2 regions of the Gordonia jacobaea genome follow, and region 1 is predicted to be linked to the other one. Evidence: riboswitches for the same ligand, from Rfam matches in the RefSeq annotation. Region 1 holds a riboswitch; the other holds the start of a gene.

Region 1 (5,354 bases):
CCACCTTCGGCGCGCGGGCGTGACCGGTGACGGGGCGTGCGGATGTCACGCGCATCGTGGGCGGTCTGTGACCACTCCAGCCAGCGTTGCGCCGAACCGACGGGTGTGGCCAGCGCGTCGCTGGAGTCGACGATGCGGGTGCCGGGGTCGGACACCCAGCGGTAGAGCAGACCTGCCTCTTCCGGGGAGGCGCCCCGAAGTGGGGTGTCGCCTGGCAGCACTGTCTCGGCCGCCGCGACCAGCGCTGCGACCACCGGCATCGGCGCGTGTCCGCGTGGCGCTGTTCCCGCCGCAGCGAGCCGTCCGTGCCGAATGACCGCCAACTCCCAGCCGCCGGCGCCGTCGGAGCGTGCGACCACCAGCTCGGCTATCGCGCAGAGGGAACTCAGACGCTGACACCGTGCGAGCTGATCGATGGTCGCGGCCATCCGGTCGCGGTGGCGCGCGGCGGTCTCGTACATCTGGGCACCGGCGACGACGTCGAGTCGCTGCGAGAGCCGCTCCAGGATGGTGTCGGATCGTCCGAGTATCAGATCGACGACGGACGTGACCGATGGCAGGTAGTCGGGGAGTGTCTGAGGGCGTGTCGAGGCGGCAGCACAGCCTCCGACGACCCGACCGCCGTCGTCGGGGAGGCGACACCAATGATGGGTGGCGGTCGCGCCGAGGCGGGTCGTGCAGGTTCGCAGTCCTGCGGCGTGTGCGATGAGGTCGGCGATCGCGGTCGCCGTGGTGCGCTTACCGATCGGCCCGATGCTTATCTCTCCCGGCGTGCGGGCCACACGCAGACGGGCGAACCGTTCGTTGCTCAGGGTCACCCACCAGCCGCGGTGGGGTTGCGTCGAGCGTCGGTTGTACGCCGGGGCGTGTGCGGCGAGCAATCGGAGCTCGCGAACTCCCGCCTCGAGTGCGTGCGCGCATTCGACGTGGTCGACGCGTTCGGCGAGCATCACCATCTCGCCGATCCTGCGTCGGGGATCGGCTCCGGAGAAATAGGACCTCACGCGTCGACGCAGATCCGATGCCGTGCCGACGTAGAGGACCTCGTCGCTGGGGCCACGGAACAGGTAGACGCCGGGACGCGCGGGGATTCGGTCGGCCAGGTGCCGCTTTGCGCGCAGCCGCGGATCGGTGCGTGGCAGGTAGCGGGTGAGTTCGCGATAGCTCTGTACGCCCTGATTCCCGACGCGTTCGAGAAGGTGGTGAAAGACCTCGACGGTCGCGCGGGCATCGTCGAGAGCGCGGTGCGTCGGGCGGACGGTGACGTCGAACAGATCGGCCAGAGCCGACAGGCGCACCGTCGGCGCCTCGTCGCGTCCGAGGATGCGTCTTGCCATGGTGACCGTGCACAGCGTTGCACTGAACGGCCACTGCAGGTGTAGGCGCAGCGCGTTCTGCCGCAGGAACGACATGTCGAACCGGGCGTTGTGCGCGACGAGAATCGATCCGCGCGCGAACTCGATGAACGACGGCAAGACCTCGTCGATGCGTGGCGCGTCGTAGACCATCGCCTCGGTGATCCCGGTGAGCGCGACGATCTGCGGTGGAATCGGGAGTCCCGGATCGACGAGTGTCGCGAACTCGCCGAGTACCTCGCCGCCCCGAATCTTCACCGCGCCGATCTCGGTGATGCGGTCGTTGGCGGCACTGCCGCCGGTTGTCTCGAGGTCGACGACGACGAGCGTGGTGTCGAACAGGGACCGATCAGAGAACTCGTTGTCGAGAGTGCTCTCGAGGTCGGCGCTCGCGAGGTCTGAGAACGAGAGCTGATCGCCACTGGATGTCACGTCGCGAACAATAGTTCGAACCACCGACACCGCTGATTCGTTGCTGGTGAGGCGTGTGTTCCGGATGTGGCGATTCGTCGCCAACTGGTTTCGGGTCCCGGGCCTCCGCGACTCGGTCGGCCGGACTTGTCGGTGGGGGTGCCTAGTCTCGCGGTGAGAAGGAGGCAGTGGTGCGCGTCGCCGCCGGGAGGAGGGGAAGCCTCCCGGCGACATGCGCATCCCGAGGATTTCACACCACTGAGACGGAGATCACATCATGGACATCGATTGCAGCACCTGCCCCGGTCGTGAACACGCCTGCGACGGCTGTGTGATGACAGTGCTTTTCGGCCCGCTGAACAGCCAGGATGGCAGCGCCGGGTGGCGACGAGGGTGGCCCACCGGCACCCGAGATAACGACGCCGAGATCCACGCCGCCATAGATACATTCACGGGCGCTGCAATGGCCTCCAACGTCGATGCACGATCTGCAAGAGCAAGCATCTGCGCAGTTCAAGCGGCCAGTTCGTCGTCCGAATCGCCGACATTGCGTGCCGGCTAGGGTGCGGAGGTCGAACACGCTGTTTGTCGGTTAGTGGACAGACACGCATCCGGTTTCGTAACCTTTCCGAGACCTTTGCGAAGCGTCCCGCTCCAACAGGAGAGGTTCGCAGGGGTCACCGCTCAATCGCCGAGGCTACGAGTCTCGGCGTACCGGGGAACCACTCATTTTTTCGGAGCTTTCCGAATGGGGGTGAATCGCGCTCTCGATCCGGGTGTTCGCACTCGAATCGCATGCGCGTAGGGCCATTTCTTCCGGCCCGAATCCGACAGCTAACCCGGTCGGCGGTAGAGGGAGAACAAAGGAGAACACCCTTCGTGGCCAAACATCGTTTGGAACAGCCCGACCGCGGCAAGGTCGCAAAGAAGGCGGTAATCGCCGGGTCGATCACGTTCGGCTCGCTTGCCGCTGTCGCTGGTCCCGCTCTGGCCGCGCCGGTCACCGTGCCCAACGTCGGCACGTTCGAACTTCCCGGCGTCGACACCAAGCAGATTCCGGCACAGTTCCAGCAGCAGAAGGCGCCGGTCGTCAAGAAGCAGGATGTCGCGAAGTCGCCCGACGCCACAGTCGAGATCCCCAACGTCGGCAAGTTCACGCTTCCGGGTATCAGCGACAACCAGATCCCACAGCAACTTCGGCCGCGTGGCGGAGCTCCGCTGCTCGCCCCGACGCAGACCGCAGGCGAGAAGGCCGTGCGCGCCGCTGAGACCAAGATCGGCGCCCCCTACTCGTACGGTGCTTCCGGACCCAACGCCTTCGATTGCTCCGGCCTCACCAGTTGGGCCTTCCGTCAGGCAGGCCTGACGATTCCGCGCGACAGCTACGGACAGCTCGGCGGTGGCACCGCGGTCGCCTCGCTGGCGAACGCGAAGCCCGGCGACATCCTGGTGTTCAACGGTGGCGGACACGTTGGCCTCTACATCGGCAACGGACAGTTCATCCACGCATCGACCTACGGCGTCCCCGTGAAGAAGGACGTCGTGAAGAATTGGAGCTTGGTCGGTATCCGTCGCTACTGAGCGACGAGATCGACAGAGTTCGTGACGGCGGGCAGATCACGCGTTGACGCGTGATCCGCCCGACCGGCAGTAGCCGCCGCAACGCTCACGTTAGGGTGGAGCGCGGTGCACCGGTCTGCCACGTGGAGGCCGGTCGCTGCATGTGGTGAGGGGAGTGAACACAGAAGTGGTTGCGGGATCGCAGGCAATGGCGCATCGATCACGGGCGGCATTCGTCGTTGTCGTGACGGCGATGATCGTCGCTGTCGCACAAGTCTTCTCGATGGCGATAGCGGGTCCGTCGAGCGCGGAACCGACGCGCACACCCGACCAACTCCTCACTCAGTACAAGAAGCTGAGCACCGACGCCGAGAAGTCGTCGGAAGCGATGCACAACGCCCAGATCGAGTACGACAAGCAGCGCGGCATCGTGACCGCTGCCCGTAAAGACTCGACCGAGGCCCAGAAGGGCCTCGAAACCTCGCGGAAGACGCTGGGTTCGTACCAGAAGCGCGTCGACACGATTGTCCGCGCCAGCTACAAGGGTGCCCGGGTCAACCGTCTCTACGCGGTGCTCGTCAGCGACTCACCGCAGTCGTTGCTCGACCAGATGTCGGGCCTCGAGGTGATCTCGCGCCAGGCGTCGGCAGATCTCAAGGGCCTCAAGAAGGCTCGCGCCCAGATGGCAGCGGCGAAGGCGAAGGCCGATCGCACCGCCGCGGAGGCGACGACCGCCGTGTCGGCCGCCGAGCGCGTACGCGGCGACCTCCAGGCCAAGCAGGCCAACCTGCAGCTCCAGGCGGTTCAGGTGCGTGCCGTGTACGAGTCGATGACCGGCAAGCAACTCGGCGCACTTCGCGGCCCCAAATTCGATTTCGACCCCCGTGCCGTGCCGAAGGGTACGTCCGCCGCTCTCGCGGCCGTGCAGGCGGCGCTGACCCGCATCGGAGATCCCTACGTCTGGGGTGCCACCGGACCCGACTCCTTCGACTGCTCCGGGCTGATGGTGTGGGCCTACCAACAGGCCGGCAAGACGCTTCCGCGCTCGAGCGAGGCACAGATGGGCTCGGGAACGGCTGTCGACCGCGGCAATCTGCAGCCAGGCGACCTGATCATCTACTACCCGGACGCCCATCACGTCGGCATGTATGTCGGCGACGGTTACGTGATCCACGCGTCGACATTCGGTGTGCCCGTCAAGGTGGTACCGATCGACCAGGCCGGGCCGTTCGCGGCCGCGCGGCGATACGCCTGATGCGCGGACAGCGTGCACGCTGAGGCCTCGGCCGCGCGCGTCGCATGTGTGCTTCTCGCTGCCGCGACACTCGCAGTGGGTGCGTCGGCCTGCTCGTCGGATGATCAACCGCGGCAGGCGACCTCGTCGTCTGTCACGACGACGACCACGAATCCCAACGTCTATCTGCAGGAGCGGTCGGAGGGCGTCGCGCAACTCCTCGACGACCTCACCCGCGCTGTGACGGATGGCGATCGCGCTCGCCTCGACTCGCTCCTCGACGCATCGACGCCCCCGACGTTCCGCGACTCCCTGACCGTCGCGGCCCAGAACCTGTCCGGACGGGATTTCTCCGGAACGGGCACCTCCACCGCGTCCTCGGCCGCAGCGTCGCCGCCGTCGGCAAACTCGCCGTCGCCATTCTCGCAGTCGCCGTCCTCACCGACCACGGCTGTGCCCGCGCGCGGAACCACACTGAAGCTCAAGGAGTTCGGCTACCAACTCGCGTCGACGCAGGGCGCCGAGACCCAGGTGCCCGCAGAGGTTGCTGCTCGACTCGAATCGCAGGGCAGCACCGACTCGTGGGTCGCGCCGGTGCAGCTGCGGTATGCGCTCGGCGGTGCCAATACGCCGGGAGTCGACGAGCCGACGGTCACGCTTGATCGCGAACTTGTGGTGGCGCGATACGGCGATGGGTGGAAATTGGTCGGCGACGCAACGCTTCTCGGTGACGACGCCCCGGCAACCCAGCTCTGGGACCTGCCGGGTCTCGAGGCCACGGACGTGCTCACCGG
Region 2 (5,354 bases), on a different contig from region 1:
ATCGTGGCCACCGTCGAGACAGCCGGGAAGACCGGCGTCGAGATGGAAGCGCTCACGGCGGTCGCAATCGCAGGACTGACCCTGCACGACATGACCAAGGCCGTCGATCGACGCGCCAGCACGGGGGAGATCCGACTTCTCGAGAAATCGGGCGGCCGGTCGGGAACCTGGACTCGCGCCCGAGCGACAGACGAGAAAAATGACTGACGAGAAGCTCGTGGCCCGCGTCGTCGTGGCGTCGACACGCGCTAGCCGCGGCCTCTACGTCGACCGCAGCGGCCCGATCATCGCGGAGTGGCTCACCGCCCGCGGATTCGTCGTCGACGAGGTCGACGTCGTCGCAGATGGCGCACCGGTCGGCGACGCGATCCGCGCCGGGATCTACGCCTCCGACGCGCTCGTGATCACCACGGGCGGAACGGGTCTCACCCCCACCGACCGCACCCCGGAGGAGACGCGAGCACTGCTCGACGTCGAGATCCCGGGTCTTGCCGACGCGATTCGCAGCTCGGGACTTCCGACGGTGCCCACGGCGATCCTCTCGCGCGGTGTCGCAGGCGTGGCCGGCCGCACGCTCGTCATCAACCTGCCGGGGTCGACCGGCGGAGTCCGCGACGGTCTCGACGTACTCGACGGCGTCATCGACCACGCGCTCGACCAGCTCCGCGGTGGCGATCACCCGCGGAGCGACGAATGACCGTGCGAGTCGTTAAGGCCGCTCTCGCCGCCGACCCCATCGACCTTCCGTCTCACGAACAACTCGTCACCGACGCCGCTGCAGGCTCGGCCGGCGCGGTCGTCGGGTTCGCAGGCGCGGTGCGCAATCACGACGGAGATCACGCGTCGGCGGTGACCAAGCTGTCGTACTCGTCGCATCCGAGCGCACCCGAGGTGCTCGCCGAGGTGGTCGCCGAGGTGTCGGCGTCGGTCGCGGGAGTGCGCGCTGTGGCCGTGTCGCATCGCGTGGGTGACCTCGACGTCGGCGACGTGGCTTTCGTCGTCGCCGTGGCGGCCGACCATCGGGCGCCCGCATTCGAGCTGTGCGCGCGCCTCGTCGACGAGGTCAAGGCCCGCCTGCCCGTGTGGAAGCACCAGGTGTTCGCCGACGGCTCCGACGAATGGGTCGGCTCGGCCTAGAGATTGGAAGTCGGCTCCGCCTAGAGATTGGAAAAGGACCCCGCACGGCCGTTATGGCGTCGTGCGGGGCCCTTCGTCTCGGGTTCCGGCGGTCAGTGCAGCCGGGACTCGGGCGAGATCGCTCAGGGGAGCGGGATCAGGCCCTTGTTCTGGTTGTAGATCTTCAGCTGGTCCGGGGTGAGCTGGTAGCCGCTGTCCTTGGCTGCCTTCCAGAGGTTCTTGACCTCGGGGCTGACGTTGGCGGCGTCGAGCGCGCCGTCGACCTGGCCCTTGACGTCATCGGTGCTCTTGGCCTCGGGAGTCTTCTCCAGCGGGGTCTGCGGCTGCGCCTCGGGCTTCACCTCAGGCTTGGGGGCCTGCAGCGGCTTGGGCGAGTCGGTGGGAGCGGTGCGCGGGGTCGAGCCCGACAGTCCGGTGCCACACACCGGCCAAGCGCCCTTGCCCTGCGATGCCAGCACGCGCTCTGCAACGGCGATCTGCTGCTCCTTGGAGGCCTGATCGGCGCTCGGTGCGTATGCGGTGCCACCGTGGCCCGCCCAGGTGCTCGGGCTGAACTGCAGTCCGCCCTGGTAGCCGTTTCCGGTGTTGATGGCCCAGTTGCCGCCGGACTCGCACTGTGCGACCTGGTCCCACTCGGAGTCGGAGGCTGCGTGCGCTGAACCGGTGCCGAGCAGAGCGGCTCCGCCGCCGAGTACTGCGCCGGTGAGGGCGACCTTCGCGAAGGTCTTGGTGGTCGTGTTGGTCGTCGACTTGCGATGACGTCCGGCCATGAGTTTTCTTTCCTCTCTCCACGCGCCTACGAAGTCAGCTGTCGGGTTCGAACGAGAGGTTGCTCGGTCCGTGGTCGCCGTGGCGGCCGGTGGACTTAACCCCAAGGGCATCCGGGTCTGGATGTCCGTATCTCCGTCGGAGATGTTGGGTCCCCCGTCCTCGTTCCTGAGTTTGTTGTTCGTCATTCGATCGGGGGAACGAGGCTTGGCGCGCCCGGTCGAATGTTGTGTTCTTTTGGCTGTCCTGTGATCTCCCTGGAGGAGACTGTTCGTACAGTACGACGGATGCGCCGCTGAATCACCCTCGTCCGCAAGTTGTTTTTTGGGCTGCGCGTGGGACTTTGGACCCAATTTCGTCGTCATCGCTGCTCAACCCGACGATGGTCGGTTCGTGTCCATCCCGTTATCGGCTCGTTATGTGACTAAGGTCACATGGCGTCGAACGTCTCAGCCGCCGGCAAATGGCGGTAGAACGTCGATCGTCTCGCAGTCGCCGAGAGGTGTCGTGCGGTCGCAGACGGCGATCGCGTCCCGCAGATATGAGCACCGGGCGAGCACGCGCGTGAGGTCGGGGTGGTCGACAACCAGGGCGCGTTCGAGGTCGCCGAGCGTCGCGTCGGCCGGCACGTCGATCTCGGTCAGATCGGTGCCCGCGGCGGCACGTGCGGCCGCGAAGAACCGAACGGTCAGCGTCATCGAGTCGCTCACCCTCCGATGGCCGACATCGGGCGGTCGGGTTGACGAAAGTCCGTGGTGTTCACCGCATGTCCCGCGGCCTTGTGCCACATGTCACCGCGCCAGCGTCGCGCGATCTCGGCGTCGAGGGCGGTTGCGCTGAGCCCACCGCGCAGCGCGGGCATCAGTGACGTCTCGGCGTCGGCGAACAAGCAGTTGCGCAGGGCGCCGTCGGCGGTCAGTCGGGTGCGGTCGCAGTCACCGCAGAATGGCCGCGTCACCGACGCGATCACCCCGACGCGGGCTGTCTGTCCCGTCGGGTCGGTGTGCCCCCGCACGAGCCACGTGGCCGCCGGTGCCCCGCCGCGCGGGCGGGGATCGGGATCGAGATCAAACGTCCGACGCAGCGTCGTGAGGATCTCGTCCGCCGTGACCATCGCGCCGCGGTCCCACCGGTGATCGGCGTCGAGCGGCATCTGTTCGATGATGCGCAGCTGGTAGCCCTCGTCGAGGCAGAACCGCAGTAGGTCCGGTAGGCCCGCGAGGTCGTCACGGTTCGGCACGACCGCGTTGACCTTGACCGGCTGGAGTCCCGCGTCGCGGGCTGCGGCGAGCCCGTCGAGTACGTCGGAGAGCCGGTCACGGCGAGTGATCTGCGCGAAGCGGGCGGGGTCGATGGTGTCGAGCGAGACGTTGATGCGATGCAGGCCCGCGTCGGCCAGTGCTCGTGCGCGGTGTCGCAGCCCCAGACCGTTGGTGGTCAGCGCGAGTTCCGGCGCTTCGGGCATGTTCGACGCCGCGGCGATCAATTCCTCGAGGTCGCGGCGCAGCAGCGGTTCGCCGCCGGTGAAGCGGATGCGTCGGATACCGAGGTCGCGCACGGCGACGGTGAGCACCCGCACGAACTCGTCGGTGGTCAACAGATCCTCGGACGGCAACCAGTCCAGACCTTCGGCAGGCATGCAGTAGGTACAGCGCAGATTGCAGCGGTCGGTCACCGATACCCGCAGATCAGAGGCAACGCGACCGAACGTGTCGAGCAATGGCCCCGACGACGGCGCGTCGTCGCGTGTGGAGCGCGGGGTGATCGGAAGTCCGAGGTCGATGATGCTCATGTCGGCCCGGTCGTCGTCGGTTGCAGTCGCGGGCGTGCTTCGAGCGCACGGAACGTGCTGGCGTGAAAGACGAGCGGTTCGACGTCCGGATCGCAGTCGAGTGCGTCTATCTGCAGCAACACGACGGTGTGATCGCCTGCGGGTACCTCGCTGTGAATGTGGCAGGACAGTTGCGCCGCGGAGTCGGGCAGGAACAGCGCGCCGTCGTCTGTGGCCTGCGGGGTGGTGCCGTCGAATCGATGTTCAGCGGGCCCGGCGAGTTGACGACACAGCGCCGACTGCGTGTGCGAGAACACGCTCACGCCGAGCGCGGGTGCCTCGCGCAGCCGCGGCCACGTCGTCGAGGTGTTCTGTACGCAGACCGAGACCAGTGGTGGGTCGAGTGAGACTGTCGTGAACGCCGACGCCGCCATGCCGAGCGGGGCGTCGGCGGTGCCGAGGCAACACACCGCGACAACTCCGGTGGGAAAGCAGCTGTATGCACGCTTGAGTGCGCCGGGCTCGGACACCGGCGACAGAGCACCGAACGCACTGCGGCTCGCGTCGCCCTGACTCGTCATTTCACGCGCCGCCCGGAGCGGAGCGCGTAGACGATGCCGAGGAGGAAACCGATCGGAGTGCACATCGCCAGCAGGTAGACCCATGTGGGAGCGGTACCGCCATCATCGACGGCAGGCATCACGAACAGCACGATCAGCGCGACAATTCCGACGCCGAACACGATCCCCGCGAGGACGAGAAGAGCCGTGGACGATTTCTTCTGCATACCTCAACGGTAGAACACATTCGAGAGTCGCTGCTCCGGACCGAATGTGAGGTGACTGTGCAGCAGGCCATTGGCTAGAATGGTGGGTAACCAGGCGCCCTGCTCATCTGATTGTCGTGGGTTGGGCGTCTTTTGCTGTGACAGGGCAACTGTTGTGAACGAGAAGCCAGTTGTTACGGCAAGACCCGCTGCGGTAGATGACCGCGGTGGTGAGACCGAGCGAAGATGAGGGTGAGCACAGTGCCGACCGGCAAGGTGAAGTGGTACGACGCGGAGAAGGGCTTCGGCTTTCTTGCTCAGGAGAGCGGGGAGGACGTCTATGTCCGCTCGTCCGCGCTGCCCGAAGGCGTCGAGGCTCTCAAGCCAGGCCAGCGCGTCGAATTCGGCATGGCTGCCGGTCGTCGTGGGCCGCAGGCACTGACCGTGACCGTGCTCGAACCCGCCCCGAGCGTCGCGAAGAACACCCGCGAGGCCGCGCGCAAGGAACAGCAGGCCAAGCGGCACAGCCCCGACGAGTTGCACGGCATGGTCGCCGACCTCATCACCCTGCTCGAGGGCAAGGTGCAGCCCGACCTGCGCAAGGGGCGCTACCCCGATCGCAAGACGGCGCAGCGCATTTCTGAGGTCGTGCGGGCCGTCGCCCGCGAACTCGACGCCTGACCCGACCCGCTATCCGGTTGCCGACGGTTCCTCGACACGCTCGCTTGGCGCGCTCGGGTTCTGCTGCGACGGCTGCTTGACGCGAAATCCGTCCGGTGTGGTGTTCAGTGCGAGCACCCCGCGCGCAACCTGGAACTGGCCGTCGACGACGACCGCCGACAGCGGCTGCACCTCGATGTTGACCAGCACCCGATCGGGCCGTGACGGCAATTCGAGGGTGAAGGCCGATCC

The links. A riboswitch is a leader RNA that binds a small molecule or an ion and turns the genes downstream of it on or off. The one in region 1 is predicted to bind cyclic di-AMP.
Region 2: another riboswitch for cyclic di-AMP. It lies ahead of ACRVY7_RS03275 (transglycosylase family protein); the one in region 1 lies ahead of ACRVY7_RS20145 (C40 family peptidase).

What each region holds. Positions count from the first base shown of each region.
Region 1 covers NZ_CBDRLS010000006.1:217,721-223,074, reverse strand. The annotation lists gene ACRVY7_RS20150 (DEDD exonuclease domain-containing protein) at 1-1,787, opposite strand, end outside; cyclic di-AMP (ydaO/yuaA leader) riboswitch at 2,446-2,630, shown strand; gene ACRVY7_RS20145 (C40 family peptidase) at 2,646-3,347, shown strand; gene ACRVY7_RS20140 (C40 family peptidase) at 3,502-4,581, shown strand; gene ACRVY7_RS20135 (peptidase MA family metallohydrolase) at 4,594-5,354, shown strand, end outside.
Region 2 covers NZ_CBDRLS010000001.1:714,169-719,522, reverse strand. The annotation lists gene moaC (cyclic pyranopterin monophosphate synthase MoaC) at 1-207, shown strand, start outside; gene ACRVY7_RS03285 (MogA/MoaB family molybdenum cofactor biosynthesis protein) at 200-697, shown strand; gene ACRVY7_RS03280 (molybdenum cofactor biosynthesis protein MoaE) at 694-1,137, shown strand; gene ACRVY7_RS03275 (transglycosylase family protein) at 1,260-1,907, opposite strand; cyclic di-AMP (ydaO/yuaA leader) riboswitch at 1,915-2,095, opposite strand; gene ACRVY7_RS03270 (MoaD/ThiS family protein) at 2,355-2,603, opposite strand; gene moaA (GTP 3',8-cyclase MoaA) at 2,612-3,697, opposite strand; gene ACRVY7_RS03260 (flavin reductase family protein) at 3,694-4,257, opposite strand; gene ACRVY7_RS03255 (hypothetical protein) at 4,254-4,463, opposite strand; gene ACRVY7_RS03250 (cold-shock protein) at 4,704-5,123, shown strand; gene ACRVY7_RS03245 (DUF2771 family protein) at 5,133-5,354, opposite strand, start outside.